4 regions of the Pelotomaculum isophthalicicum JI genome follow, and region 2 is predicted to be linked to each of the others. Evidence: riboswitches for the same ligand, from Rfam matches in the RefSeq annotation. Region 2 holds a riboswitch; each other region holds the start of a gene.
What was found. A riboswitch is a leader RNA that binds a small molecule or an ion and turns the genes downstream of it on or off. The one in region 2 is predicted to bind molybdenum cofactor.
Positions count from the first base shown of each region.

Region 1: linked by a shared signal. The riboswitch ahead of L7E55_RS11700 (FN3 associated domain-containing protein) and the one ahead of L7E55_RS14385 (hypothetical protein) in region 2 are both predicted to bind molybdenum cofactor.
Region 3: linked by a shared signal. The riboswitch ahead of L7E55_RS13985 (ABC transporter permease) and the one ahead of L7E55_RS14385 (hypothetical protein) in region 2 are both predicted to bind molybdenum cofactor.
Region 4: linked by a shared signal. The riboswitch ahead of L7E55_RS10590 (cytochrome c biogenesis ResB family protein) and the one ahead of L7E55_RS14385 (hypothetical protein) in region 2 are both predicted to bind molybdenum cofactor.

Region 1 covers NZ_JAKOAV010000022.1:19,416-27,169, reverse strand. The annotation lists gene L7E55_RS11735 (molybdopterin-dependent oxidoreductase) at 1-905, opposite strand, end outside; gene L7E55_RS11730 (chitobiase/beta-hexosaminidase C-terminal domain-containing protein) at 911-1,813, opposite strand; gene L7E55_RS11725 (hypothetical protein) at 1,930-2,079, shown strand; gene L7E55_RS11720 (stalk domain-containing protein) at 2,144-3,382, opposite strand; gene L7E55_RS11715 (hypothetical protein) at 3,321-3,578, shown strand; gene L7E55_RS11710 (DUF2149 domain-containing protein) at 3,564-3,881, opposite strand; gene L7E55_RS11705 (MotA/TolQ/ExbB proton channel family protein) at 3,841-4,512, opposite strand; gene L7E55_RS11700 (FN3 associated domain-containing protein) at 4,509-6,254, opposite strand; molybdenum cofactor riboswitch at 6,250-6,372, opposite strand; gene L7E55_RS11695 (chitobiase/beta-hexosaminidase C-terminal domain-containing protein) at 6,680-7,285, opposite strand; gene L7E55_RS11690 (DUF5305 family protein) at 7,422-7,754, opposite strand, start outside.
Region 2 covers NZ_JAKOAV010000033.1:19,856-27,609, reverse strand. The annotation lists gene L7E55_RS14420 (putative Ig domain-containing protein) at 1-402, shown strand, start outside; gene L7E55_RS14415 (enoyl-CoA hydratase/isomerase family protein) at 696-1,478, shown strand; gene L7E55_RS14410 (putative sulfate/molybdate transporter) at 1,662-2,825, opposite strand; gene L7E55_RS14405 (hypothetical protein) at 3,007-3,240, shown strand; gene L7E55_RS14400 (amino acid kinase family protein) at 3,257-4,090, shown strand; gene L7E55_RS14395 (LysM peptidoglycan-binding domain-containing protein) at 4,294-4,878, shown strand; gene L7E55_RS14390 (hypothetical protein) at 4,910-5,659, opposite strand; gene L7E55_RS14385 (hypothetical protein) at 5,789-6,109, opposite strand; molybdenum cofactor riboswitch at 6,126-6,245, opposite strand; molybdenum cofactor riboswitch at 6,297-6,418, opposite strand; gene L7E55_RS14380 (S-layer homology domain-containing protein) at 6,489-7,754, opposite strand, start outside.
Region 3 covers NZ_JAKOAV010000031.1:7,659-15,412, reverse strand. The annotation lists gene L7E55_RS13990 (ABC transporter ATP-binding protein) at 1-792, opposite strand, end outside; gene L7E55_RS13985 (ABC transporter permease) at 789-1,487, opposite strand; molybdenum cofactor riboswitch at 1,653-1,772, opposite strand; fluoride riboswitch at 1,871-1,931, opposite strand; gene L7E55_RS13980 (universal stress protein) at 2,011-2,430, opposite strand; fluoride riboswitch at 2,558-2,619, shown strand; gene L7E55_RS13975 (dynamin family protein) at 2,725-4,497, shown strand; gene L7E55_RS13970 (DUF6062 family protein) at 4,554-5,279, shown strand; gene L7E55_RS13965 (universal stress protein) at 5,302-5,721, opposite strand; gene L7E55_RS13960 (dynamin family protein) at 5,981-7,009, shown strand; gene L7E55_RS13955 (hypothetical protein) at 7,118-7,654, shown strand; partial or broken gene L7E55_RS17775 (HD-GYP domain-containing protein) at 7,671-7,754, shown strand, end outside.
Region 4 covers NZ_JAKOAV010000019.1:3,864-11,617, forward strand. The annotation lists gene L7E55_RS10580 (S-layer homology domain-containing protein) at 1-2,303, opposite strand, end outside; molybdenum cofactor riboswitch at 2,429-2,545, opposite strand; gene ccsA (cytochrome c biogenesis protein CcsA) at 2,554-3,351, opposite strand; gene L7E55_RS10590 (cytochrome c biogenesis ResB family protein) at 3,335-3,988, opposite strand; molybdenum cofactor riboswitch at 4,057-4,179, opposite strand; partial or broken gene L7E55_RS10595 (stage V sporulation protein AD) at 4,463-4,681, opposite strand; gene spoVAC (stage V sporulation protein AC) at 4,683-5,162, opposite strand; gene L7E55_RS10605 (DUF421 domain-containing protein) at 5,261-6,121, opposite strand; gene L7E55_RS10610 (DUF1657 domain-containing protein) at 6,148-6,354, opposite strand; gene L7E55_RS10615 (CFI-box-CTERM domain-containing protein) at 6,689-7,744, shown strand.

The DNA.
Region 1 (7,754 bases), on a different contig from region 2:
GCCTGCAAGGGGATGCCCTTTTGCCCGCCAACCTCCTTCTCTCCGGTCAATTTGATCAATTCTTCAGGGAATACCGCCGCGTCCGCGTTTGTGGAAAACCAGGCGATACGCTGCACGTTCATACCCAGTTTGATGTTGGGCGACATGTTCATGGGAGCGCCTTCACCCTCAATTTTGATGTAATAGCGCTTGCTGACCATGTTCAACGCTTCATTTTTCTTGAAACCGTCCGATGATTTCATGGTAAAGAAGGCCTTGTTGTTCACGTTGTCAAAGCGGGAAAAGACTTGCGCCAGCTCGATGGCGTCGTCTTTACTGCCGTAATACTCATACTGGTAAGGTTCAATCCCTTGCGTGAGGTTTTTAAAGACCCAGACGGAAGAAATGCTTTTTTCCGGGATCTCCTTGTATAAAACAATCTTGTCGACCATTTTCACCCAGTAAGGTCCGAACTCCCCCTGCACGCACAGCCGCGCGGGACTCAGTTCATCCGGCAGTTCGCTCCGCCCGTCGATGTTTATTGCCAGAATCATCTCCCGGCTGCTCATGATTTCCGGCGTCACCAGACAGTAGTAACCGTCCTTACCCACAAAGCCGACGCCCTTGTAATCCTCAAATTTAATACCCGCGTGAGCCAGTACATCCTGAACGGTGGGGCCGGCCGCTTTAAATTCTTCCAGAAGGCCCGTGGTCCGGTTGAAGTTGGCATCCAGTTTTTTCTGGGTCAGCGCCCGCATTTCTACCACGGTGATCTCTTTGGGCGCGTCCATATCGCCTTCAATAACGATCTTCTGACCTTCATACTCCGGATTGACAGCGGCGGCCTTCTGCAGGGAACAGCCGGCCAGGACGCAGCATACCAGAAGTAAAACCACATAAAGACATACGCCTTTTTTTAAAACCACATCAATCAACCTCCTTGCCTGACCTGATAGTGAAACTCGGCGATATCGCTGTCATGTTTGCCGAAACCCTTGACCAGAACCTTGATGGTAGTATCTTGATCAATCCTGATCGGTTTGTTCAACTCCGGCTGATAGGTGCTGGGATTATATAGCGTGCTGTTTTCTGTCGGCGTGGAGCCGTCCAGGGTGTAATACATTTTTACCAGGCCCAGATCCTTATGCTGCAGTTTTACCGTGTCGCCCCCGGCAATCTTCCCTTCCGGGGGGAAAACGGCGGCCACCGGCCAACGGCCCGGGTCTTCCACAGCCGCGACGATCTCGCCGACCCCCTTGACAAAGGCGTAATTGGTCTGTTCATTGACATTGGCCTGCGGCACGATCAGGCATAAATCGTCCGCTCTGGCCTCGCTTAGATTGTCGCTGTTTTCCAGGTACTCGTAAGCGATAATCGGCTCCACCGGTTCGGCCCCTGCCGGATCGCCAGCCAGCACGCCAGGGAAATAATATCTTTTGGTACCTAGCAACTGCTCTCGTGTAAACGACCATTCAAACCCGTCCTTACCTTTAACCGTAAGGCATCTGGCCTCGTCCTTGAGGCCGGCGGCCTCCAGCAGCGCGGCCAATTTCACTCCCCGCGCCGCATACTTCTTTTTGGTGGGCCAGTTGTTGATGGCGGAATACACGTGCTCATACCGGGCCTCAGGCACTTCCAGCATCTCTTTCATGGTCATCCGGGTTTCCTTAACCATGCCGTTGCCGCTGAAGACAACCGCCTGCTCCCCGGCGGGGCCGCTCTGATCCTTTTGGGCAACTCCCCCGCCCTTACACCCGGAGGCAAAGATGATGCAGAATATGATCACAATCCAGAAGAGACAATATTTCTTGTGGAAAAAAGTGTTCCCTTTCATTGAACTTACACTTCCTGTTTGATCAATGACTGTCACTGCTCGTATATATTCAGTGAAACCGGTATTAAGGCATGGCGTTATCACCGCTTACTCAGAGGAAAGGGGACACACCTTGCTTGGTTAAAATAAAAACGAAAGTTGTTTTGAAAATCAGGGAAGGAATGTCCCCAATTAATTCCGTGTCGACAGTACCACGGCTCGCTTCGGACCGAACTAGCGGCGCTCGTTCGCTAACGATAACGCCATGCCTCAGCCTGGTTGACTGATTAGTTACCCTCTCCCATTCTGACTACTGACTACTGACTACTGACTCCCGACTCCTGACTCCTGTTATTTAGTAATCGTGATCTCCCCGGTTTCAGCATTGTAGTCCACTTTCGCCCCCAGGTTCTCGCTGACAAACCGGAGGGGAACGAAGGTGCGCCCGGGCGGTATGGTTTCGGGGACGCAGTCGATGGCCGCCGTCTGTCCGTTTACAAGCACGCTGGTGGAGCCCGGGGTCAGGACAATCTCTTTCCCTGCACCGGTGATGGTTACCTGCCCAGTCTCAGCATTCCATTTCACTCCGGCGCCCAGGGCCTCGCTGACAAACCGCACCGGCACCAGGGTGCGTTCGACCTTGGTATTGACGTAAGGCACCGCGTCCAGGGTGAAGGGGCTACCGCCAACACTGGCTCCCGTTTGTCCGATGGTGAGCTTGATCACTTTTACCGGCGGACTGCCCGGTGTTTCATCTTTCCTTTGATTCTCCAGGCCGGCTGTGCCCGCCGTGGTTGCGGAAGCGCTCTCTGTTCCGGCAATCTGGTAGGAGAAGGTGACCACGTCGCTGTTCAGCTTGCCGGGGCCTATTGTCACAGCCTTAATCGTCGTGTTTTTATTGATTGGCCCGACCGGGTGGTTGATCGTGCCCAGAACATCCGCCCGTGCCGACCACCACCGCTTGGCAATCCAGTTGTACATCGGACTGTTCAAGTCCGGGGTGCTGCCGTCCGTCGTGTAGTAAATCTTGTCATCGTCATTGTGGGCGTTGCTCAGCGCCACCATGGTCCCCTCAGGCACCACGCCGCCGCCCGGATTCGCCTGCGGAGCGTCCCATTTTTCCGGCTCGGTGGTGAGTACCTCAATTTTACTTATGTATTTAACAAACAAATTACCGGTCTGCTCGGTGACCGCCCGCTGTCCGATCATCAGCAGCAAAGCATTCATGTCGTTCATATACTTGGGGTTATTGCTGCCCTCGACGCTCACTAGACCGAGGATGGGCTCCACCTCTTCCGCGCCCGACGGGTCGCCGGGCGTATTCCCGTCACCGTCGCCGCCGGTCTTGAAACGCGGGAAGTAATAACGCTTGTCTTTTAATAATTCCTGCACCGTCAGCGTCACCGTGTAGCCGTCCTTAGCAGTGAACTTAATTAACTTGGCCGTCTCAAGCATCCCCGCCTTGGCCAGCAAGTCCCGTAACTTAACTCCCTTGCCCACGTACCATTTCTTGGTGGGCCAGGTGTTGATGCAACTGTACACATGCTGGTATTGCTCCATGGCCTGGAGTTGGGCCAGGGTCAGCGTCACCGGAGTCTTTACCCCGTCTCCCGTGATTTCGACCGAGGTCGAGGGATCGGCCAGGGCCGCCGGCGGCGCCACCAGGCTTAACGCGCCGGCCAGCAGCAGCGCTCCCAGAATAGTCGCCATAAGCCCGCGAAACCATTTCTGTTTAACAATTTGCATTGAGCAGATACCCCTTTCACTTGTTCTACTGGTTGGTTAACATGAACAACTGCCCCGTGGCAGGGTCTTTGTAAACCGTGCCCATCTTTTCATAAAGCCTGCCCCGGCCCTCTTCGGTTTCGATCAGATCGTCCCGTATTTCCGGATCTTGCAAAACCTCGCGGCCGCGCTCCAGGTTGACGCGCTCACCTATTCGGCCCAGGTCGACATTCCAGTGCATGACCAGGGAGAGCATCAGCCCGCAGGCAAACACCAGCATGGCGTCCACAATGTTGATGGCGCCATCCATGGGATTGACCTCCTCAGGCGTTCCGCGTCTCCTGCTTCTCAGTCCCCCGTCCACGGGCGAACACCTCCAGTAAGCTTTCCAGCAAGGCCTCAAGTGAACTCAAGTAATCCTCATACCACCTTTTGCGCAGCCGGGAGATGGCAAAGGCGATGCCGGCGGCGGCCAGGCCGGTCACCGTGGCGTCAAAGGCGGTGAGCAGGGAGTCGGCCAGGGTCCTGGTGTCGCCCTGGCCCAGGGCGATCATGCCCGGCCCCAGTGGAATCAGAGTGGCCATCAACCCGAACATGGGCCCCAGGCGGGCCACCAGGTCGGTCCTGTTGGTGATCCCGGCGTAATGCAGTTCCTCGCCGGCAAGCAGCCGGCGGGCCAGGGCCTGCAGGGAGGTGGCGGGCAAATGGCGGTGCTTGATCAACTCGCCCAGAGCCGCTTTCTGGCGCCGGAACAACCGGCTATTTTCGATCTCGTCCATGATCTGAACGGCTTCTTTCCCCTGAAAGGCGTCAACCAACTCCGGCACCCTTACCCGTGCCCGGCGCCGCTCCATGAGGGTTTCCACAAGCAGGCCGCCCAGTTCAATCACGGTAAAGGCCAGTAACAGCAGCAGGACCGCGACGGTAGGCATTAGTAAAGCCGACGAGATGACATGCATTGTATCTTTCAACGGGGTTAACACAGATATTGTCACCTAGCTACCTCCTTTGCGTATTCCAAGTACCTCTTAATCGCGCCGGTTAGAAACAGGAGTAGAAACACAACCGCCGCGTAACCGTCCTGTATATCTGCCTCCTCCTGTAACTTCAAGGGTATATCATCGGCCGACATCTCGAAAACACGCCAGGGTTGTACATCCGGCTGCTCCGGGGTGACACCGCCGGTAGTTGAAGCGGCGGCAACTTCCTTTTTTTCCGCCAGGTACTGCCGGTTGGCTTCCGGCACCGGCTGTTCGGCAGGTATCTCCGGCTGCCTATCGGCAGTTGTCGAATCGCCGGCAGCCGCCTTTTTCTCCGCCGGGCTCTGCCGGTTGGTGGCGATAATCTCATTTTCCGCCGGGGAACGCCGTCCACTCTCCGGCACTGGCGCTTTTTTGGGCATCTCCCGCGACCCGCTCTGCTGAGAACCTGCGTTAGTCAGGCTTTGACCATGCACGACGCAGGAAGCCGACAGGTTCCCGGCCACAGTCCTCGCGGTGATGGTGGCCGTGCCGGGGCCGACCACCGTCACCAGGCCGTTGCCGTCGACCGTGGCCACCCTGGTGTCGCTGGAACTCCAGGTCACGTCGTGGTCCATGGTGTTGTATGGTTCTATGCTCGCCACCAACTCAATGGTGTTACCGACTTTGAGACTGGCCGTGTCCTGGTCGAGGGTGATCTTGGTGGGCGGCCCGGCCGGCCTCTTCGCCGGGTCCGCCGCTTTGCCCGTGAGATCAGCTTTATAGGTAAAGGTTACAACGTCGCTGTCCTCTTTGCCGGGACCGATGGTGACGGCCTTGATCACCGTGTCCTTTTTAATCTCGATGGGCCGGTTGACGCTGTCCAAATCGTCCGGCCGCAGCGGCCACCACCGCTTTGCGCTCTTGTTGTACATCGGGCTGTTAATGGTCGGGATGCTGCCGTCCGTGGTGTAATACACCTTGTCCGCGTCATTGTGCTTATTGCTGAGCTCGATCTTGGTCCCCGCGGGCACCTCTCCGCCGGCCACGCTCGCCTTCGGGCTGTCCCATTTGGGTGGGGCGTCGGTAAGCACCTCGATTTTAGCCACATATTTTAAAAACAAGTTATTGTTCTGCTCGGTAACCGCCCGCTGCCCGATGAGCAGCAGCAGCGCGTCCCGGTCGTTCATTTCGGCGGGGTTGTCACTGCCCTCGCTGCTGATCAGGGCAAGGATCGGCTCCACCTCCCGCGCGCCCTCCGGAGAGCCTGGAACGCTCCCGTCGCTGGCATGGTTGTCCATTAAGCGCGAGAAATAATAGCGCTTGTCTTTGAACAACTCCTTAACTGTAAGCGTCACTTCGTACCCGTCGTTCGACACAAATCTGATCAGCCTGGCCTCTTCTGTCATCCCCGCCAGGGCGAGCAGGTCCCTCAGCTTGACACCTTTCCCTATGTACCACTTTTTGGTAGGCCAGGTGTTGATCACACTGTACACGTGCTCGTATTGTTTCATGCCCTCGAGCTGGGACAGGGTCAAGGTCACGGGGGCAGTCACTCCGTCCCCGGTGATCTCCACCGAGTCCGACTGATCGGCCAGGGCCGCCATGGGCGCCATCAGGTTGGATAAGCCTACGAGCAGCAGCAATACCAGTAATTTCACAAAGAGCTTACAGAGCCATATATTTTTAACTGCCGGCGTGATCATACTCCCCTTATCGCCAGAAATTGACAAAACAAAAACAGCCGGGCGCGGAAAACGCGTCCAGCCGTTGTGCACAGCAGGCAAACAACCCTTTCCGCACTGGGAGGCAGGCCTGTTTCCGGGCCGGCCCTGCCGGTCAGCCGCCATAGCCGCGCGAGGCCACAGGCGGGCAGACTAGGATGTTACACTGTGGATGTCCAGAACGATATTATATTTTAACAAACATAGCGTAAACCATCATTACCACAAAAGGATAAAATTTCTACAAATAGGTTTAGACCGGTTTAGAAGATAACAGTAGAACTCCGGTTAAGCCACGCTTTCATTTAATTTATAACTACTCCTGTCTAGCCCTCGGGTTATACTTATCTAATAAATTAACCCAATAATAATCTATTAGATAACTCAAACTAAACCATGCTGTATTTGGACAAAAAACACCCCCGGGTGAAGGGGGTGGGTAGCATACCGGACGGGTAACGTTGAAAGCCGGAAATCCGCTAGCCCGAGATCAAGTCTATAAGCATGCCGTAATCCGTGACGTCAACGTAGCCGTCGGAGTCGAGATCAGCGGCGTAAATCTCAAAATCATTGGGGGTATACTCGGCACTGATAATGTCGATCATTATCCCCAGGTCTGTGACATCGATGTAGCCGTCGTAGTCGATATCCCCCTTGGCGCGGTTGGTGTAGACGAAGGTTTGCACATCGCTGTTCGTTTTTCCGTTTTGGTTGTTTTGGCCGGGGGGTCCGATCCTGACGGCCTTGATCGCTGTTTTACCGGTAGTGCTGACGGTGATCGGGTGATTGATTGTGTTCAGACCTGGGTGGTCATACCACCATCTGCTGCCAATCCAGTTATAGATCGGGCTGTTCAGGGTCGGGGTGCTGCCGTCAGTGGTATAGTAAATCTTGTCCGTGTCTTCCAGCCCGTTGTCTGGGGTACCGGGTATGGACAGCGCCACCTGGCCGTTGGCCGGGGGCGGCCCGCTGGCCGGACTAGCCTGAATGGAGCTATCCCATTGACTAGGTTGGGTGGTGAGCACTTCAATTCTGTTCACATAGGCCTGGAGTTGGGCCACGGTGAAGGTAGTGGGATTCGTCACCCCGTTTCCGTCGATCTGTACCTCGGTCGACGCGGCCAGGGCCGGCGCGGGCGCGGTCAGGCTGAACTCAGCAGCGCGCCCAGGACGGTCAGGCAAACCTTGTAAAACCAGTTTTTTTTGACTATTAACATTTTAATTATCCCTCCTTTTTTAATTCATAAACAAACAACTTTGGCTCGTCGAAGACATAAAACGTCGCCATATTATCGGTTTCCGAAAGCGGCCGGTACATGACGGGCTTGTTCAGCTCGTCGGCAATCAGCGCCAGGTCGTCCACGGACCGGACCGGGATCGCGTTCCCGCGTTCGCCAGGGATCTCTCCCTCGATGACGGCCATGCGGTAGCCGTATTTTTTAACAATTCGCCTGAACCTGGCCTCCAGGGGATCGGTCCGCCCCGCGCTTCCGCCGGTGAACCGGAGCAGCAGGGCCAGGATGACGGCGCTGAGGCCGGCGGCCGCGCCGTACAG
Region 2 (7,754 bases):
CCCGCAGGGTTAAGTCTGGCCAGCAACGGAACGATCAGCGGCACTCCAACTACCGCGGGCACCTGGAACTTTACCATAACGGTAACAGACAACGCATCGGTCAGCGTGAGCCAAGCATATAGCCTTACCATCGACCAAACGGCGCTCAACATCACGACCACGGCACTGGCAAACGGCCTGGTGAATAGCGAATATAACGCCGGTATCGGTGTCACCGGCGGTACATCACCGTACAGCTTCAGCTTAACCAGCGGAGGCCTTCCCACGGGGTTAAGTCTGGCTAGCAACGGAACGATCAGCGGCACCCCAACTACCGCGGGCACCTGGAACTTTACGATAACAGTAACAGACAACGCGTCGGTTAGCGTGAGCCAAGCATTTAGCCTTACCATTCAGGCCTAAACCCGGCTCATCGGCAGCAACCGACCAACGGAAAAATATAGCCATAATTTAAACCCCACCTCTTCTATATAAGATAGAGTATTGATGGTGGGGATTTTTATTTTGAACCAATCGGCGTTTATGGGGGCAAAATGCTTGATATTGTTAACTGAAGTTGAAGTTTGCAGTAATGATACTGAAAAAAGCCTTCTTGATAAAAATGTTAAGGATTTACATTAATCTGTATAGGGATATAATTATACTCAAACGGAGTCGGTGTTTATATTAATTTCATGATTAATTGGAGGGATAATATGTTCAGTGAAAACAGTAAACCCGTGGGACTAAAAAAAGTTAACAGCACTGTTATATTGACTATTGATAATCCACCAGTAAACGCCCTAAGCATTGAAACCCTTAATGCTATAGATCAAGCTCTAGACCATATTTTGGCGGAAAGAGAGATTAAGTCCGTAATCATAACCGGGGCAGGTGGCGCTTTTATTGCCGGATTAGATATCAAGATACTTCTTTCATTAGATGAGGTTTCCGCGCGAAATTTTATGCACCGTGGTCAGAGTATAATGCAAAAAATCGCGGATTTACCCATTCCAACCATAGCTGCTATTAACGGTCCGGCGCTTGGCGGGGGAAGCGAGCTGGCATTGGCTTGTGACATTCGCTTAGCCGATATCAACGCTCGCCTCGGATTTCCAGAAATAAACCTTGGTGTTATGCCAGGTTTTGGAGGAACTCAGCGGATATCCCGAATGGTTCCCTTGTGTAATGCGTACGGAATGCTATATACCGGAGAATTAATTACTGCCGGGGAAGCCTGCCGGATAGGGATGATCAATCGGGTGGTCCCCCAAGGGCAGGTTCTGAATGAAGCAATCAAACTAACTGAAAAAATAGCGTCTAAAAGGCAGTTAGGAATACAGGCGATAAAACAGGCTGTTAAACTTGGCAAACAGCTTTCTTTACGTGATGGTTTAGCTGTCGAAGCGGAATTATTGGGTAAATTATGTAAGGGTGAAGATGTCAAGGAAGGTGTTAAAGCTTTTTTTGAAAAACGCTCACCTGTTTTTCATGATTAATAATTGAATGTGGCAGCACTGGGGGGGGAACGATGCCCATGTGACTTTATTTCCGCTTCTCCCCCTTTGTTATATAACCAGGCGCCTTAAACGGCCTCTGCAACTTTCTCAAGATTACTCGCAGATGAAGCCAATTCTTCTTTATCCGATATACCAATTGTGTTGTGCACTGTTACTGAAACCCTATACCTTAAACACCTTTCTCTTAAACAGTTCTTGTATTATTATTCCCGCTATGAAGCCGGCGCCCATATTCCAAATGGCAAATCCGGCTGTTGCCAACAACGTATAATAATCACTCTTTTCCCTGCCCACATCACGGGCTGAAGCAGCCAGCTCCAAGCCGGCGAAAAATAAAATTACACCCAGTACGCTCAAAGGAAAAATTTTAAATATTAACAATACCGAACTGCTGAAACATAGTCCTGTTATCAATAAAAAAACACCCACGATTATCAAAGCCCCGCCGGTCCGGGCGCCGAAACGAACGTGTCCGGCCATGCCCCCGGCCCCGTGGCACATGGGGATACCCCCAAATAACGGGGAAATGAGGTTTAGAATCCCCTGGGAAACAGCAATTTTCTTTTCGGTGACAGGCCGTTCAGGAAACAACCTGTTATTTTCAGCTGTTATGGCAATAACAGCGTTACCGAGGGTTAACGGCGCCTGGGGAATGCCCAAAATGAGCGTGCCCTTTACGAAGTCAGTCCATGTGATTTGTCCTAATACAAAGTGGGGCAGTTGGAAATCAAAATGGATACCGGACAATTCCTTAAAAAGCTCAGGATTCCTTACCAGAGCGGCAATTAATCCAAAGATGATTAAGACAAACATGGCGGGGATTCGCCTGCCGGCAAGCAGCATAAAAGTAATTGCCAGAGCGATAACAGCCACGATAAAATCGGACTTCATCATTTTGATACCTTCCATGATAAAGGACAGGCCCAAGCCTAAAACGATACCCCTGACAACCGGTTTGGTAACCATTCGGGAGATAATATCAAGAGTCCCCGTCAGTCCCATGGCCAGCCAGAATATACCGGTAAAAATTCCGGCCCCCCAGACCATACCCGGTGTGATGGCGGCCGCCTGGGTGATTGCGGCGCTGCCGATCGCTTTCATGGGTTGAATAGGAATAGGCGTTCGGTAATACAACCCTGAACAAATTAACAGGATGCCGAATGTAACCAACAAACCCAGCGGCTCTATCTTCATTATCATGATATAGCCCATTGCAAAAGGTATAAATGTTCCCAAATCGCCAAAAGCGCCGGCCCACTCATAACGATCAAAGCGATTACGCGGGGTTTTAACTGCCGCAGTATCAGTGCTTTCCGTTTGAGATATTTAAACTCACCCCTCGCAATGTTTTTTTACCTGCATCTATAATTCAATTCGACAGCACAAACCATAATTCCTATTTAATAAAAATGACTTCATTTTGATTACAAAATGTTTCCCCGGTAAAAAATTGCAATATTCTTCATATTTTGATAAGATAATCACCAAAATAGTGGAGGTGAATAATATGGCAGGTGCAAAAATTTTTGTTCGTGAGCGGCGCAAAGTAGGAGAAAAAGAGAAACAGCCGCGTTATTTTGTGGTGGCCGTGGCGGGCGTGGATCTAAAGATCAAGGCAAAGCATATCAGGAAAATGGAAATAGAAGAGATCGCCGGCGTCATAGGGGCTGACGTTGTATACCTGAAGGCCGGGAAAGACAACAAGGAAGATGATGACCTCGATGACGACGACAATGAATAAAAAAGAAGGTTAGAATATGGCTCTGATCCGTGAAAAGGATAGTAAAAGGCTGCATGTCAAAAGCAAGCTGATGGGCGAGACCCTCGTGGGCAAGACATTTTTAAAAAGTCTGGAGTACAGGGAACCGTTTAAAATCTTGCCCGACGTGAATGTGCTTAAAATCGGCGGCCAGAGTATTACCGACATGGGGGCTAAATCAGTCCTGCCGATTATAAAAGAGATTGTCGAAAACGCCGGCAAACACAAAATGATCATCGCGACCGGTGGTGGAACCCGCTCCAGGCACGCTTACGCCATCGCCATGGAACTGGGTATGCCAACAGGGATAATATCAAAGCTGGGCCAGAGCATATCCGAGCAAAATGCCCTGATGATAAGCATGCTGCTGCTGCCTCACGGGGGGATCAAGGTCGGACACGACGACATTCCAAAACTGGGCGCCTATTTTAACCAGGGCTGCATTCCGGTGATTCACGGCATGCCGCCGTATGGGTACTGGGAGCACCCGCCGGAGGAAGGCCGCATTCCCAGCAACCGCACCGATGTCGGGACGTTTTTACTTGCTGAGGTGATTGGAGCCAGGCATTGCATTCTGATTAAAGACGTTGACGGTTTGTATGCGAACAATCCGAAAGTAGATCCGGATGCCGAATTCATTCCAAAGATTGGCGCTAAAGAGTTGCTGGACAGGGACCAGGACGACCTGGTCGTGGAAAGGGTTGTGCTGGAGCTGCTCACCCGTTCCCAGAACATGAAACAAATTCAAATTGTCAACGGCCTCAAAGAAGGCAACATCACCAGAGCTTTAAACGGTGAATATGTGGGTACCATCATATACAAAGACAAGTAAACAGAATACATTCTTAGGAACATTCATCGGGGACATCCAAACGTTTAAGAGGTTTGTCCCTTTTTCTTTTTCCGTCAAACCCCGCACAGCTTTGGGTAATTTTTTCACCTTAAAGTAAGGCCGCAGTTTCGTTATAGTAACCTATTTAGAACCCTTGCCATAAAATATTACAACATTTAACAATCCGGCAAGGGGGTTTTATCTTGAATTACACTGTGCAAGCGGGAGAAACCTTATTTCTTATCGCTCAAAAATACGGCGTAACCCTGGACGCCTTGATCGCGGCCAATCCTCAGTTAGCGGACCCGGGCCTTATTTTCCCGGGACAGGTAATCAACATACCGGCGCCGGGTCCGGCGACAAGTCCTTTTCCCGCCGGCGCCGGTAAAGAAATGCCGGGAGCGCCGGGTCGAAAGCCGTTGCATTTCATTTCAATAACCGAAGGCGGCAGGGATGTCCGGGGAGCCTCAAATGTACCCGTAAAACCAAAGTTTACCCTGAGATTTGATAAGAATGTTGTAAACAGCAAGGTCTGGGAGAATAACGTAAAAAGCTTCACTCTCGTCTCTCAACGCAATGAAAATGTTCCTTTAAATGTTACAAAGGTTGATGACACCGTTGATTTTTCCTTAAGACAATATATTTATATCGAACCTGTAAATCCTCTTACTCCAGGCACAACTTACACATTGAGCATTTCACCGGGGCTGATGTCATTGGCCGGCGAAACTCTCGGCCAGAGCACTTCCGGCCAAGCTGTGACGATAACATTCAGGACCGCGGGTTAGACCGCGCCGCTTGGCGGAATATATCAGCATATTAATATTTTCTTAACTGCTCTTTGGTACATGTTTGCCACAGGGCGTCTATTTTCTCTTCCGCGCCGGCGGGGAATACAAACAGTACAAACTTGCCTTCCAGCAAAACAGGCTTTACCGTCTTCCCCAGCCTGACCGTCTCATCATTATTCAGCGCCGCCCCATCAAGAACTCTCACCACGTCAACACAGGTTTGGGAGATGATGTCGCGGACGCTGATCACGCCGCTTGCATTTTTTATTTTAAGTTTACCCCTCAAGCGGCCGTCGTTGCCGCTCAGGCGCAGTCCCGCCCCGGCCAGCGCCCCGATCACGCCTTGGCCGTCGCCGCCGTGCTCAGACAGGTGTATCCCAAGCTGTTGGGCAAGATTATAAGCTTCCTGTTTGCTTACAACGGTTTCCTTGGCTTTGCGGCCAAAATCGATCAGGAGCCCGGGCTTGCTTAACCGTTCAGGCACGGCAACGCACAGGCCGGGGTCCGATCCTTCAGCGCTTTCCTGAGACAAAAAATCTGAAGCGAAATCGATTAGAACATCAAGATAAGGTTCAGCTATTTCGGCTTCAAAACACATTGAACTATTGTGGGATGTGTACGGGATGTCAGGGTGTACAAGCAACTGGTGCCGGGTCACCCCGTAGCTCTTTCCCCACCCCAGTTCTTCCATGGTCTCCGATATTTTAGCCGCCAGTTCTCCTGTTCCCCAGTCGCTGTCGATATTGTCGGTGTCGTCAATACACACAATTATTCGCACTTTACCGAAAAACCTCCCTCTTCCGTTCGTATTATACGAATACGCTGCAATCATTGCATATTATCAAAAGTCATTCTAATTAATACTTATATGTTTTAATTCATTCGACATGTAAATAATTATTAAGTGTCAGAGCATAACCGGAAAGTTCTTGAAACAACTGAATCCGGGGCGCGTCCACCTGCGGTAGCGGCAGTTGTAGCAGGTCAGCACGCCTTCCAGGTAGATTTCCTCTTCAACATCATCCTTGTAAAACGAACAGGATGTGGCGAAAACCACGGTCGCGTTAATGCTGTTGTCTCCTGGAAAACATTTTGCCCCACCCGTTTCCTCCATGCTTTTTGATAACACTTCCCTTGTATCCATGATAGTAAACTCTTCACCCCTTTTTGAATTATTTATCTCAACCCCGCTAAAAAGCAATGCCGGGCAAGCTTTGCGAAAATACAAAGTTTGCCCGGCACAGCAGCCAGGTCAAAACTCTCCTTCTCGCAATGGAAGGTATACTGGTTTCCCGGTACGCCCTGCCGGCCGAAAACCATGGCTCAAAAGCTTTAGGTCTTTAGGCTCGGAGAGTAGTATAAAGAATTCCTGAGTAAAAATAAAAGCTTTGCCCGCTGTAAAAAAGGACAAAGCTTTCTTTCTAAAAACTCCTCCTTTCCGCACCGGGAGGTACGGGGGTTTCCCATCCGTACCCTAACGGCTTGGCTACCGTACCTTGTTTGCTTAGGTATGCCAAGCTCGGAGATTCTTTCACACAATATACTTATTCAACACCAACAAACAATTTCCTGCCAGTTTGCAATTTTTTTTATCAATATCGTTCTGCTTATCTGGGCAGCTTGAGGGCGTTCATGATCACTGTGGCCGCCTCGGCCCTGGTAGCCTGGCCCTGCGGCAGGAAGGTATTGCCAGGATACCCGCTAATCACGCCGTTTCGTACCGCCACGGCCACATCCCCGGTGGCCCAGGGAGAAATGTCCGCGCTGTCCGCGAAGGATGTTCCCTGGGAATATAGCGTGGTAAGCCTGGCGGCCTTGACGATCATCGCGGCCATCTGCTCGCGGGTGATTAGGTCGTCCGGCCCGAAGGTATCTTCGTCGTAACCGCCAGCAATCCCGTGGGACACTGCCGTGGCGATGTTGTCTTTGGCCCAGTGATTCCTTGTATCGCTGAAAATTTTGCCGCTTTGGGGCGCCAGGTTGAACGCTTTTACCAGCATGGTGGCGAATTCCGCCCTGGTAATGGTGGCATCGGGCTTAAAGCTGCCGTCGGGGTAGCCGCTGGTCACCTTCAATTCCACCAGTTTCTTGATGCTTGCTTCCGCCCAGTTGCCGGCGGTATCGCTGAAGGTTCCCGGACTGGACGCCTTCGCCACGGCAAACACGGCGAACTTGGCAAAGTGGTTCACCTGCGCGGAGATATCTGAGCCTGCCACGGCGCCGCCGAGGTTGACCCACTTGCCAGCCGCCTCATCGTAGGCGAAAATAGCCGGGCTTTCACCCGCGTCAACCACTGCCGGGTTGAAGCCGAGGGTCAGGGTGACATTCTTGGCAAAGGTGTAAGCGGATTTCCCCCCCACCGTGCACTCGAATACGTCACCGGCCTTTTTGGCATCCGCAGGAGCCGCCGGGGGCGTGTCCGCCTTGCGCACGCTAACTGCCACAGGATCGGCGCCGTTAAGCGCGTTGGCGGGGATCACCACCTTGGCATCACCACCCAAGCCCACCGTCCCGCCGCCCGCCGGGTTAACCATGGCCGAGCCGGTGGTGGAATTGGCGGGGGCGGGCGCCGGTTTACCGGAAGCGGTGGTAAAATCCACTTCCTGCTGCACGCCCGCCGACATGCCGTTGTTGCTGGTCAGGGCCGGGCCGACGATAATCTTGTAAGAACTGGACGGCTGCAAAGGAAACTGGGGCGCCACAAAGAGGTAGTTTCTATTTTTGTCCGAAGGAGTGCCGTCGCCCGCCCGGCTGACTTTGATGCCGACGCTTTTATTGGAGGCGTCCAGCAGTTGAAATACGTTTTGGTTTTTGCTAAAGCGGGCGTCCACCGCGACGTTGGTGGCAAATTTGATCCCGATGGCCACATTTTC
Region 3 (7,754 bases), on a different contig from region 2:
GATTGTATTCTGGTCTACCTGTACGAAAACACCACGTCCATCCTTTTCCACGACTGTACCGGGGAGCATATTTTCTATACCTACCAAAGACGCCACAGTCCGGCTGGCCGGCCTTGTCAAAATCTCGCGGGGAGCAGCTGTTTGAATAATCCTGCCTTTTTCCAGAACTACTACCCTACTGGCCAAGAGAGGAATTTCACTAAAATCGTGAGTAACAAAGACACAGCTTATGCCGGTATCGCGCAAAATTCGCCCCAGTTCTACTGTTAGTGCCGTCCGCGTGGGGGCGTCTAGCGCCGAAAAAGGCTCGTCCAAAAAAAGTACTTTTGGCTCCAGAACTAGTGCCCGGGCTAGACTCACCCGCTGTGATTCACCACCGGAGAGGTGGCGCACCGAACGATGGATTAAGTGTTCGATGCCCAGTCTTTGCGACCACTCAGTAACTGGTACACGGGATTTTTCCATGGGAAGTCCCCTTACCTTCAGACCGGAAGCTATGTTATTGTAAACAGTTGTATCCAGCAGCAGGGGTTCTTGGAAAACCATTGCCATAAGGCGGCGCTGCTTGATAGGTTTTTTCCAGTCAACTATTTCGCCTTTAAAAAACAACTCACCGCCGGTGGGGCGCTGTAAAAGCATCAGCACCTGCAATAGGGTGCTTTTGCCGGCTCCGTTGGGGCCTATTAAGGCAACGATCTCACCCTGGTTGAGAGAAAAATATTCAATATCTAATATTTTGTTTTTCCCTTTAGTTAGCGAGAGATCTTTTACTTCTATGACTTTTTCGCTCATGAGGTCCGCCTCCACTGTTGTTGAATTGTCAAAATCAGGGTTATGCCATAAGCCAGGGTCAGTAGAATAAAGCTGATTGCCATTGCGATGTCTAAGTTGCCCTTGGAAACTTCCAACACAGTGGCCGTGGTCAGAACCGCAGTTTGGCCTTTAATGTTGCCGCCAACCATCATGGACGCACCCACTTCAGAAACCACGCCGCCAAAGCCAGCAATAACTGCCGCTAGAAGGCCCATCCGGGCTTCCCGCGCCAGGAGAAAAAGCGTTTGCCACCAGGTGGCGCCAATGGCAATAATTTGCAGTCTTAGTTTGGGGTTTAGCTGCTGAATGGCGGCAATGGTAAAACCGGTTACGATGGGAAAAGCAATCAGGGATTGGGCGATGATCATTGCGATTGGGGTATACATTAATCCCAGGAAACCCAAAGGCCCGTACCGCCACAGAAAAATGCTCACCCACAGGCCCACTACCACTGGCGGAAGCCCCATGCCGAAGTTTACAATGCTCACAATCAGCTTACGCCCGGGAAACAAGGATAGGGCCAGGAACGTTCCTAAGGGAACCCCAATCAATACACTAATTAACGTTGCCGTGCCGGAAACCTTGATGGTAAGCAACGTAATCTCAAAAAGGTCATGATCTCCTGTAAAAAGTAATTCCAGCGCTTTTATGAAGCCTTGCCATATGATGTCCATTTCCTCTTTTCAACTCCGTTCAGCTATTTATCCAGGTCTTCCATATTCTTATATTTACAAGAAAAACACCTCCCATCGAGCGTGTCATAAAATTAGCCCCAGGTTCTTTACCAAGGCAATATTAAAAGCCGGCCAGGCATTGCGAAAAAATGCCCTATCCGGCTGACGTGCGAATTAAGCTCTCCTTTCCGCAATGGGAGGCTTGAAGGTTTCCCTTCAAACCCTGCCGGCCAACCACCATAACTTTAGAGTTTCAGGTGAAAAGGCTCGGAGATAAAAATATTTTATTTATTCTAGATATAACTGGTTAAATAAAAACTCAGCAGGTGAGCCCTATGAATTATGGAACACTTTGCCGCGCGCGCATAAAAAACCCCTACTATTTAAAAGTAGGAGTCATTAGCCGCTCATAGGCATCAGGCGAACTCCATCGCCTCTTAAATGATAAAACTATGAACAATGTAAATACATATTTACAATACTCATAAAAAATACCATGGAAAAACCTTATTGTCAATCAACTTTATTGGACAACCAGGACCGAAATATCGGACTTGCGTAAAAGTTTTTCCACGTAACTACCGAAGAATATATCTTTTATCATGTTATCTTTTCTGGGTGTTACCACTACGAGGTCAAACATGCCTTTTTGAACAAAGTTTTTTAACTCTTCACAGGATTCGCCTGCGATGGTATGCGTAGGCAAGTCAAATCCCGCTAAGCTAGTTAAAAACCTGGGCCTGTCCGATTCTTTTTCAACAAAAGTTAGCTCGCCGGCTGCTTCTTGGTGAAATGCCTTAATGTCGGAAACATGTTCCGGCTTTTTAAGCAACTTGACCAAATGACATTCCGAACCAACCATTTTCGCTAACTTGAGGCCACTATTCAATGCCCTTTTTGCTCCCGGCGAACCATCATACACAACCAAAACTCTGTTGAACATTTTGGGAGCCCCCTTTGTAATTCTTTCCCCTTGCTGAAAATTAGTCTAAACAGAAAACTCCACTATATACCTGTTGGAGTTTCATATTGACTTAATAATTTTTTTCAAATAAAATTTTAATAAGCGGATATTATGAGGTGATGGAGCTCACTTATATGCCTTGTCGAGGCTAATAGCTCCTACCAATATTTTCTTATTGGTGGGAGTTTTTATTTTTTGCCGGCTTCGTATATAGCGCCGCTACCTGTTTTGACAGTTCTTATGGCAATCTTTTTTACGAAAGGGTGATTTGTGGTGCTGGACCATTATGTGCTAAAGAAAAATAGCCTTTTGCAGATCCTGGCTGAAGCAGTTGATTTTGCTGCAAAAAAGGGAAACAGCCCAGCCGCTTCGCTTTTAAAAGAGAGTGCGGATAAACTTTCCCGGGAAACTTTTACCCTGGTCATACTCGGTGAATTCAAAAGGGGCAAGTCCACCTTCATCAACGCTCTTCTGGGCGGCAACCTGCTACCGACTGCCGTCGTGCCGCTGACAGCCATTCCCACCATAATCCAGCACGGTGAACAACTCGGCGCCTCTGTCATTTACCTGGACGGCACCAGAAAAGCAATTCCGGTCAGCCAGATCGCCGATTACGTTACTGAAAGGGGAAACCCCAAAAACATCAAAAAACTGCGCGAGGTGCAAATCATTCACCCGTCGGAATTTTTAAAACAAGGCGTCATCCTGGTGGACACACCGGGTGTCGGTTCTGTCTATGAGCATAATACCGACGCGGCGTACGCTTATCTTCCCCATTCCGACGCCGCCATCTTCATGATTTCCATCGATGCCCCCCTCAGTAAAATAGAAATTGACTACTTGAGAGATATTTCTAAATATGTGAACAAGCTTTTCTTCGTATTGAACAAAATCGATATCGCTTTACCGGAAGACATCACCGAGGCATTGGCATTCACCAGGGAGACCCTGTGGAACAGCCTGGGCGAAGGAGAATACGACCTGATTCCTCTCTCGGCGCGCCAGGCCCTGCTCGGAAGAACCGGCGGCGGAAACGGACAGCTGCGGGTGGATGCCGGCGGCATTGAGAAGCTGGAAGAAGTGCTGGGAAATTTTATCCGGAACGATAAAGGGCGGCTGCTCCTGGAGTCTTCCGCCGCCAGGGCGTTACGGACCATCAACGAACTGGAACTGGAACTTCAGCTCTGGCAGCGGGCGATGGACGGCTCGCTGCAGGATCTGGATGAAAAAATCACACTTTTCGCGGCTGAACTGGAAAAGCTGGAACAAGAGCGGGAAGACTCGATTTATCTCCTCTACCGTGAGGTGGACCGTTTGAGCGCTATGGTCGAAGAGGATATTAATGAATTCAGGACGGCTAAAACAGGTGAGCTATTACATCTGATCGAGGAATCTTATAAAAAAGAGTCGTCCGAAAAGTCAGCAAAAGAGTTGACTCATTGCCTGAACGATTTCAGCAGAAACCTGATCCAGTCGGTATTGAATGAAAAGCGCAACGAAGAGCGCTTGAAGGTAAGGAGTCAATTTGAAAAAGTGTCGATGCGGTTCTTTAGCCGGATCGAAGGGATTGTAGATAGAATGATGTCTATCTCGGCCGAGATTTTCGATGTGCCGGTGGAAAAATCATCATCCAGAGAATACATTATGGGTTCTAAAAAATTCTTTTTTCACTTCGAAGAGCACCCGACCTTTATTCCTTCGCTGGAAATGCTGTCTGTCTCCGGTTTACTCCCGAAAGCGTTGATTAGCGGCCACCTTCTTAATAACGCTAAAAATAAGCTGGTGGAATTATTTGACCGCAACTGCGGCCGGGTGCGCTACGATCTGGCGGACGGCCTGAAAGAAGGCGTGCGGGACGTGGCCGGCGAGCTCAGACTGCGCGCCGACGCGGTGTCCCAAGGGCTGCGTACCGCCCTTCAGAAAGCCAGGGCGGAAAGGGGATTGAGTGAGGAGGAACGCCGTGAAAGGGTAAAGATCTGGCAAAGGGATTATAACGAACTGATTAAGATGAAGGAAACAATAAGGGAAATCAACGCCTCGCTGTAGCGTTTAACAAAGAACTTTTCAGGGAAACAAAATCTTTGTAAATCTGGTGAGTAAATGTGGCAAACAGCAGGCCACCTTTTTATCAAAGCACTATTGAAAAATTACTGCTTGAAAATCGTTGCCCCCCATGTATTTACGGTGAGGAAAGCAAGAAAACATACCTGACGTGGTTTGATATCGAATATTATAACAGCCTTCCCACAATGCTTGAGGTGTCTAAAAATGGTTTTTGCAAACAACACGGCTGGCAAATATCCTCACTGGGCAATAAATTGAGCACGCTTAATCAATTTGTTGCAAACATCAAGTTGACTGAGCTAAAAAACATAAAAGCTGTTTTACAAAGCAACAAAAATGGATGGCTTGGCCAGATATGGCCTCTTTCCATTATTTTTTCAAGACGGTCTGTAAATGTCTTCCTTGATATCCTAATAAGATTGCATACTACTAAAAAATGTCCGATATGTGAAACAATTGAGCAAGGTGAACAGATGGCTTTAACTTACATGGCCAGTTTTTTAAAAGAAAAAAAAGGACAGGAAATATACCGGAAATCGCCTGCCCTTTGTTGGAGACACTTAATAGGTTTATTCTACGAAGTTCCAACAGAGATAACGCTTTTATTAGCCGATATTCATATTGAGCAATTGCAGAAGTTAGATAGTGATTTTGAAGAATATTTCAGAAAAACGGATTATCGCTTTTCCAATGAGCCAAAGGGGGAAGAACAACTGGCCTGGCTGAAAAGTTTAAGATTTTACGTCGGTGAACGGTTTAAATAAAATTGGTACCTGATTGAATCAATTATCGGACAACCAGGACCGAAATATCAGAGTTGCGTAGCAGTTTTTCCACGTAACCGCCGAAGAGTACATCTTTTAGCGCAGTATCTTTTTTCGGTGTTACCACTACGAGGTCATAATCACCTTTTTGAACAAAATTTTTCAATACTTCGCAGGAGTCGCCCAGGATGGTATGCGTGGGCAGGTCGAATCCCGCCTGGCTGGCTAAAAACCTGGCGCCGACAAATTCTTTTTCGATAAGAGCTAGCTCGTTAGCCGCTGCTTGGTAAAATACCTCAATATCGGAAATGTGTTTCGGCTTTTTAATCACCCTAACTAAATGACATTCAGAACCTGACATTTTCGCTAACTTAAGCCCATCCCTTAGTGCTTTTTTGGCTTCCGGGGAACCGTCATATACAACCAAAACCTTGTTGAACATTCTTAGACCCCCTCGTACTCTTTTCCCCTAGTTAAATTAATTTTAGCAAAAACTCCCACTGTTACCAGTAGGAGTTATCTGCAGGGTCTAAACAAAGTTTACTATTATATATTTATTTAATTATACACAATATTCAAAATATATCAAACAGATATTAAAAATTGCTTAACAAAAAAGGACAAACTATCATTTTAACCTTAATCTTAAAAACCTAGGATTACTCGAAAACATCGCCAACCAGAGAAAAATTGTCCACCTCGTGGAATACCTGGGGGAAGTTAAACAGAAGCTTTTACAAGGCCGCTTCAATTTGGTTGTCCTTGGTGAATTCAAAAGAGGAAAAACCACTTTTCTTAATGCCCTCCTAGGCGCGGATCTTTTGCCGACTGCCGTCGTGCCGCTAACTTCCATTGTTACCTTAATCCAATATGGCGAGAGGATTAGCGCGAAGGTAACTTTCCTGGACGGGGTTGTCGAAGAAACAACGCTGGATGAATTGCACTTATACGTCACCGAAGAGGGCAACCCCTGCAACGAAAAGAATGTCAAGCTTGTTCATCTTGAGTACCCGTCGCCTTATCTAAAAGACGGCGTCGTTTTAATTGACACGCCAGGAGTAGGGTCAATTTACCAGAACAATACGGATGAGACTTATAACTACCTCCCCAAGGTGGACGCCGCTATTTTTCTTTTATCGTCCGACCAGCCGATTAGCCGGTCCGAACTTGATTTCTTGAAGGATATTGGGCAGTATTCAGCAAAGACATTCTTTATTTTAAATAAAGTTGACTATTTAACTGATTTGGACAAAAAAAAGGCGCTTGAATTTGCCAAGAAAGTTCTGGCTGAAAAAGTTGGCTTAGAAGAGATAAATATTTACTCGCTTTCTGCCAAGTTGGCCCTGGATGGAAAGATTTCCGGCGACGATGAAAAAATAAAAGCAAGCAACCTGCCGGCGTTTACCGCTATGCTAGAGAAATTCCTGCTAAAGGAAAAGGGGCGCGCGGCTATTAACGCAACCTGCAACAAAGGCAACAACGCGGCCGGGGAGTTGCAGCTCGGGCTGGAACTGGAGATGAAGGCACTGGGTATTCCCCTAGAAGAATTGAAGGCTAAGATAGTACTGTTTGACGAAATGGTCATAAATCTGCGTCAGGAACAAGAGGATAACGGTTATATCTTTCAAGGTGAGAAAAGCAAGGTGTACCAGGAGCTTGAGCATGAAATAACCGTGTTCCAGGAAAGTCAGGACATAATGATTGTTAAAGAAATCGAACAGGAATACTAGACTAAAAAGGAACTTTCCGGACGGAAGCTGATACACTACCTGGAAGGTTGCATTGAGAACAGGATCCGATCAGCCTTCGACGAGTGGCAACCCAAGGTAGAAGAGAAAGTGAAGGAAGCTTTCGACCGGGTAATCGCCCGGTTCACCGGTAAGACAAACAGGGTAATCGGCGAACTTTTGAAGCAATCGGCGGAAATTTTTGATCTTAAAGTCGAAGGTTTTGCGGAAGTAGAAGCGCTGACCGAAGAGACCAAGCTTTATTATATCTTTGGCGAGCACTCGAATATGTTTATCCCCAACGCGACTAATTTATATGCGCTTTTTCTGCCGAAATTCATCACCGGTCCGATGATTATGCGGGTAATGAGGAAAAAGGTGGAACGGGATTTGGACCGTAACTGCGGCCGGCTTAGGACAGATTATAACGAGCGAATCTCCAAAAGTGTCAAGGTCTTTAAAAACCTCTTCGAGGAAAAATTCAATTCAGCTATAGAAGGAACGCGGCTTGTTTTAACGCGCGTTATTGAGAAAAGGGAGCACAGTGAAAAAGAAGCTGCCGAAGCCTATGAAAAACTGTCCGAGCAGGTTAAGGCGCTGGAATCAGCCAGGGAAAGCTTGCGGGAAATCGGCGGGGTGGCGTACTAGAACTGCTTGATGATGGTGGAATGGTGAGGGTTACCCCCTTGGGCTTCAGGGGGAATAGATCCCCCTGGAATGCCGCATTTTAGCCATTGCCGATGCGTAT
Region 4 (7,754 bases), on a different contig from region 2:
TCAGCCCTGGTAGCGTTATTCGCGGGGGCAAAAAGCCCTCCCGACCCTTTAATGATTCCCTTGTCAACAGCCATGGCGCAGGATTCCGCCGCCCAATCGGAAATCAGGTTCTTGTCCGCGAACTGGTCTAGAACATCTATACCGGCGCTTTCTTTTGCGTTTTTATAGCGCAGAGCGTTTGCAGCCATCATAGCCGTCTGCTCGCGGCTGATTAGACTGTCGGGGGCGAAGCTGCTATCACTAATACCCTTTACAATCCCTGCGGTATAAGCCTGCGAAACAGCGTTGCGGAACCAGGCGTCTTGCGGCACGTCGGCAAACGGGCACTGCTGTTCCCCTAAGAGGCCGAGGCAGCGTGCCAACATAGCAGCGAATTCAGCGCGGGTGACGTTGTTCTCAGGGGCGAACAGGCCGCCGCCCACACCTTTTAGATAGCCTTTACCGGCCATAAACTCAACTTCTTTTTGAGCCCAGTGACCCTGAATGTCGCTGAAGGTTACAGGACCACCTAATGACTCCTTATAGACGAGCGCCCATTTGGACAGGTGGCTGGTCTGGAAGGAAAAGGCACCCTTTTCCGCGTCGTAAGTCCCGTTATCCAACGAAACCCATGAACCTGATTCCTGATCATAGTAAGCGGCTGTGAGTTCTCCACGCTGGGCGGCCTCTTTTGACTCAGCCGTCACCGGCAGAGCAACGCTGATAGTCCCGGCAAGCTTGTCTATCGATTGGGTTTTGCCATCCTGCATTAACGCTGTTATCGACAACTCGAAGACCTTCCCGGCAATCATAACTGCGCCGCCCGCGGGCGTGGCGCCGCTGTCGACAACCCTGGCGCCTATGCTGACAGATTGGGCCGTACCCTGTATACCGCCGAGCAAGGCGGCCGGATCCAGGGTCAGATTTACGTCAGCGTTACTTACCGTAACCTCTACCGGTTTGCCCATGGAGGCAATGGTACCCAACTGACTGATGGTTAAGCTCAACCCGGTGGTTGAACCTGAAGTACTCAGGGTTACTTTTGGAGATGTTTCCGCATTCTTCAGAGCACTTGCCACATCGGCATCGGAAAAGCTGGAAGTAAGCCCGCTGTTGGTGGCCGGACTTGTGCTGGAGGAGACAGGGTTGCTGCTTCCGCTGCTGCTTCCGTATGTCGTGAAGGACCAGCCAATTAAACGGTTATAGAAGCCCTGGCATACCGTGCCCTCAAGAGCCAGTTCGTGGAAGACCACCTGGTATGCAGTCCGGTAGCTAAGGGCGGCGGAAATAGTCACCGTGCTCCCGTCCACGGACACCTGGTTTTTCGTAACCGGTTTTCCGGTGTTCTTCTCATAAACCTGGATCTTGTCGTTATCCGTAATCCTCACCGGCTGGTTGAATACTGCAGTAATTGACCCGCCTATCGATGCATAGCCGCCGTCAACTGGTGTGGACTGCTGCAGGGTGACTGCCGGGATCGCGACCGCTACAGGCTGGGAAGCGGGACCATAGCCGTACTGGTTACCCGCCCTAACTTTAAAGTAATAGGTTTTACCGGCTTCAAGACCTCCGTTGCCTGTCCCTGAATAGCTGCAGGAGTTACTTGTCAATGACCACTCCTGACCCGGGTCAGGCTCTTTGCCGAAGTCACAAGCCTGAATATAAGTTCCTTCCGGGTCGCTGGAATACAACAACTGGTAGCGGGTAGCCCCAACTACAGTATCCCAGGTTGCGTTCACTTTTAAAGAATTTGCCGCAACGACCCCAAGGTTTGACGGCGCCGAGGCAGGCGGGTCGCCAAGTGTTACAGAAGCGCTTTTAGTATAACTGTTGCCGTTAGCCCCATAGACTGACAACGTAACCGTACCGGTTCCTACTGCGGGTGCATTGACGACCCCCGGAACGACCATGTAAATGTTGATGTTAGCGTTAGTATAAACCGAGCCGCTGACGGTAGGCTGGAAAATGAACCTGTATACATCTCCCGCGACGCTGACATCGCCATTGAGGACTGACCAGTATTTATCAGTGCTATTGTTTTTGTATTGGATACTGGCCAGAGTGCAGCCAGGATCTTCGCTGCTGATGCTGTTTTGCACAAAAGAAAAACCCTGCGGGAAATTAACATACACGTATGAACCAACCGACAAGTTCAACTGCTCTCCCGACTTAAAAGTCAGCGTGTAACGGCCCTCCTGCCCGGGAACATAAGTAGAGGATTGTACGCTCAGGCTTGTAAGATCCGTTGCCGAAGCCGAGCCCAGGAAAAACAGAAAGCATAATAAAGACAACAGGATGCCGGCTGACCGGCTGTTAAGTGACATAACGCTTTTCATCTCCTTTCTTGCCAATATTGTGCATCGCGCTATTACAGACAACATCACCTCCCCAATAAAAAAACCAATAAAAAAACCGGGCCTGCGGAAAGAACCCAGCCCGGCGTGTAAGCACATGACTTGGCTGGTCTCCTTTCCGGCGGGAGGCGCCGGCGTTTCCACCGGAACCTATCGGCCCTGGTCCATGGACTGATTCATTAGGTCCCAAGGGCTCGGAGACAATATTATTGTTTTGTTTCTAGTAGCTATGCGCCCCCGGCAACAGCAAGGTAACCCCTATGAGGGTGAAAACAACCGCTGCAAATCCTATCACGGCTATCAATGCGGCAAACCTGCCCTCCCATTGCCTGGCTCTGCGAAAATGCAGGTACACAGCATATATGAGCCATGTAATAAGCGCCCAGGTTTCTTTGGGATCCCAATTCCACCACGATCCCCACACTTCCTCAGCCCATATTGCCCCTGTCACCAGGACCAGGGTCATAAACGGGAAGCCGGCTGCTATGAAATAGTAAATTAACCTGTCCAAATTGCGGTCCGAAACGAAGGTCCCGTCTTTGCCTTTTTGCCATAGGTAAAGGATGGCGGCCGCAAAGGAAAGGGCAAAAAAACCGTAGGCAAGAACCGCAGCAGCGACATGCAGTTGCAGCCAGACGCTTTGTAGCGCCGGGATAAGCGGGCCGGCAGCCGTCTTTACCGTCAGGGCATACCCCAAAAACAATACCTCCAGCGGCAGGACTACAACACCGGCAATGTGAATCTTAAAACGGCGACACCCAATCAGATAAAGCACAGCCAGTCCCCAGCAAAAAACAATAATAAACTCGTACATACTGGCAAAAGGAAGGTGGCCGCCAGCAAGACTCCTTGCCGCCAGGGCGGCTGTATGGAGGGCCAGGCCTGCGGCAAAGAAGCCCGTGCCCGTACGGAGAGCCCTACCCGCCTGGAACCAGAAGGCGGCGAGGTAAAGGACGGAAGATATAAGATAAGTGATAAGAGCAGCAAAAAAAAGGTCGTTTTCAGGAAGTAACACCATGCCGCCTCCCTAATAAAATTAAAACCGACCCCGCAGCCAGCGACAACAGGCCTGTCCGGACAAAAGGGAGACCTTGTTCGGATTTTACTGTCAGGCCGCTGATATTACCACCGGGCGCTGTCCTAAAGGTGGACTGGTATATCTTGATTTCTTTATAACTGGCGGGATGGTTGACTGATATATGTTTTACGTCAACTTCCCGCCCGCTTTCCAAAATGCTGATAGTAGTGAAGTATTGCTTTACGGCCCCGCCGGCATAGTATTCAGCCTCAATTACCTCTGCCCTGACGGCGATGGGGAAACCCTCATGCTCCAGGTCCACCGTCTCGTGCTCTTTTATTTGAATGTAAGCGCTGTGCTTCGGCCCACCCAAGAGGCCGGCCAGGATGATCAGGGCAATGCCCAAGTGCAATAAAAGATCTCCCAGTTTCCTTGTTGTTATGTTGCATGTAAGACTCCTGAAACGGGCAATCACGCAGGACAAAATATTTAGGCACAATACCACAAACAAAATAGTCCTGAACAAAAAGCGCGGATTCTCCGGGATATACTCCATAAATACAAAATATACGCAGCAAACTGATATAGCCAAAATACCGAATGGCATTGAATTAAATATCTTAATTATTTTTTTCATACACCCTGCACCATGACTTTAATAAAAAATAAGGCTTTGTCCCATTTAAAGGAACAAAGCCACAAAATTGCTTCTAGCCATGTTCTCCTTTCCACAATGGGAGGCGCGTTTGTTTCCCAACACACCCTAACGGCCAGACAACCATACCTGCTACCGGCTAAGGTTTACCTGACTCGGAGATCTTTAATTTTAACATGTGAGTAAAGTAATTCTACATCTTAGAACAAATTCCTGCATGAATGATTAATTATTGTTACTATAACAAATGAAATTTCATCCCTGAATATCTTTATTTATCTTCATAACCTTCTTTTGTATATCTGTCAGCGGTTTCTCCTGCGGCCCATTTACTTGGTTTTCTATTTGCTGCAATTGCATAAAAAGTTTCTTATCTGATGTAACATGTACATTATAGTCTCTGTTCGATTCTTTAATTTTATTATGCACTTCTTCTTTAATTGGTTTTAAGCGCAGCCTGTCAAAGCCGCTCACTTTAATTGCTGTTTCACATGCCTCTTCCAACATTTTTCTTTCTGCTTTCTCATAACTATCCTGCCCGAGCCATATATCGCCATGAAGGATATCGAAATCCTCAGCTAGGGGCCCCTTGGCCTCAAAGGGTCCCCCAACGGCTGCCGCGGACAAAATGGTGGGCCTGTTGGGAAAGACCCAGGTTTGGTGTCCATGCAGCATGCTAGGAGCCTCCTAACAGTGTCAATATAGTTTTAATGAGGGCAACCACAAAGGCGGCAAAAACTCCATAGACAATTACCGAACCTGCCAACTGAAACATACTTGCCCCAACCCCCAGCACAAATCCCTCACTTCGGTGTTCGATAGCAGCCGAAGCGATGGAATTGGCAAACCCGGTTACCGGCACCGCTGTTCCGGCGCCTGCCCATTGGGCGATATGATCGTAGACACCTGAAGCAGTTAGAATAACTGAGAGTAAAATCAATACAGCCACTGTCGGATCTCCCGCTGTCTTCTCGGTAAAATTAAAATTCCAGAGAAAAAAATCTTGAATAAATTGACCGAGAAGATAAATTGTCCCCCCTGCTGAAAACGCCCTGATTACGTTTAGCAGAACTGGTCGTTGAGGCTCCCTGGCTTTAGAAAAGGAATGATACTGCTGTTGTGCCGGAGTTAATTTCTTCTTTTTCTTATTGGACAATTGCGAAAGCCTCCTTTACCAAATTAGGGAACAATGCCAAGAGCTATCGGGGACATTCCCCAACCGCATAGGAATACCCAAGATAGAGGTGTGTCCCCTTACCTTTTTAGCAAAGGCTCTAATTCCTGAATTACTTCCGACAATATCTCAGAAGATTTTTCGTACATCTTCTTAGCCTGCGGTTGTTTAGTACCTAAGGCGTATAATTCACAGTCCGCCTGACATTTTTTCATGGTAGCATAGGCAAGTTCTTTTGTTTTGGGCTTAGGCACCTGAATAGCATCGTCAAACAAGTCAAGATATAATTGTCCTACGGAATCCACTTGGCCAATAAAGACGTTTTCAGGCGCCACGCCCACTTTTTCCAGTTCTGTATGCAGCCAGCGCCTGTTTAGTCCCATTGCCGCAAGCGGTTCATCCATTATAATCCCGTCAAGCATAACCGTCTGGGGTACGCTTTCCTGCCCAACGTTTATACCCAGATTCTTGGCGGTAAGAGGTTGTTTATCTTTCTTGAGAAGGGTACTTACCTCTCCGGTAGGTTCAAGCACGGCGAATTCCACGTCGGCAAAATTAAAAACATTTTTCTTCCGCAGCTGGCTTAACAAATCTTCAAGTGTAAGACGGGCTTCCAATAATTTATCTTCCAGGACTTTACCATGGTTAATAAGGACTGTTTCTTTTCCGTGGATGATATCTCTTACCGTTTTGTATCTTATTGATAAAACGTAAATTAACGCTGGGAATACAGTCCAAACCGCCAGGGCAACAAGACCGTTGGCCAAGTCTTTGATCAGGTTCAAGGAAATGGCGGCAGCCATAACCCCGGTTACAATACCGGTAATTAGATCAAAAAAGGTCAACCGGGAGGTTTGCCTTTTTCCTATAAGACGAACAAGAAGTAAGGTGAGAAAAAATAAACCGATGGAACGGAGCAAAATGGTTAACCATTCAGGCATTAGGTTACTCCTTAATAATGTAATTGCTAGAAGCCTTTATATTGCGGCTCTTCAAATTCCAAAACACCAAGTCTTTTTTCCATGTCCCGTATAACATGGTTGATTCGTTGCGTATTTCGACTTAGGATAGCCTTCGCTTCTTGGTTTTCCTCGGATAAAGCAAAGGTTTCCAATGTGGCCTGAACGCCCTTAAGGCTGGCCACGGTTTGCTTGACCTGCGCACTGATTGTCATGTTTATTTACCTCTCTCGCTTTACAGTATTCTGTATAGATAATAAATTTATGCACCAAGGCCTGTACAAGCAGAAGCGAAAAAGAACGTCCCTTTGCTATAATGGTTCACCAAAGACAACACGGTAATGGTTAGGCCAATGGAAGATAGGGGAGGGTTAAGAGAAGTACCCATCGCCGAGTTGGTTGAAGGAACTATAATAACCTTGGCGAATATAAAAACAAATAATATTAAATAATTGACCGCCCATAAAACGGCGGTCGTTATTGTTTATATGCGATTCGACACAATAGGACAAATTATTCAAAGCAAATTAATAGTATATGGATGAGCCCATGTTTACACAGGGGCCTAAAACAACTCAAAATTCTCATAAAATTTCAGAAAAACATGATAAAACAAAAACGATTGAGCCAAAATCCACGCAAAGTGGTTTACCCCCTGGCTTCTTACAAACTCAAGAAAATATACTGCAACTCCAAAAAACAATCGGCAACAGAGCCGTCATACAATTGTTAAACTCTCATTTCCAGCAACAACCGGTAAATGACGATCCATTATATACGCCTGTAGTTCAGAGAATGAGAAATAAGCCTTCAGATGAAGAGATCAGAAATGCCGTGTCAAATTATGTTAGCTCTGAAAAAGGCACTTGTGACACTAAAGCGCCATTGGTTCAACAAGCATTAGAGGCATTTGTCGATAGTAAAAGTGAAATCACCGGTTATTCTTTGGCTTGGTGGCAATTGGAAGAGAATAGATGGGAAGCGCAGAACCATACTGCGGCCGCTGTTAAATGGAATGAAGGAACATATATAGTTGATACTACAATATCTCAATTTGGGCAGGTGGATAATAATATTCAAATATTGCCACTTAATGATTGGATTGGTCTAATCATGCGTTTGACACATGGTGAAAGACCCTATTGTGAGGAGGGAATAAGAAAAGGTAATAGCCTATTCTTTTTTGAGCCACAAGAGGAACGACCAGTTATCAGTGAAGAAAAGGAAAATAAGAAAGAGGAACTTCCGGAAAAAGGAAAGGGCGGTGGTTGTTGCTTCCTTACCTCTGCTTGTGTTCGGGCACGTGGCCTTTCTGATGATTGTGCTGAACTTACTACTTTGCGCGCATTCCGGGACGGCTGGTTAAGCTCTTTGCCGGAAGGACCGGAACTCATCGCGACTTATTATAAGATTGCTCCAATTATCGTTGACGCAGTGGAAGCATCAGGCGCCGCGAAGGAGATTTGGAACTACGTTTACCAAGTTATAATTGAATGCATCAGAGACATCGATAATCGACGACCTGAGCAGGCATTAGTTCGCTACCGTGACATGGTGTTCAGGATTAAACACACACTGGCAGTACTAACCTTAACGAGAATATAATTTTTAGAAT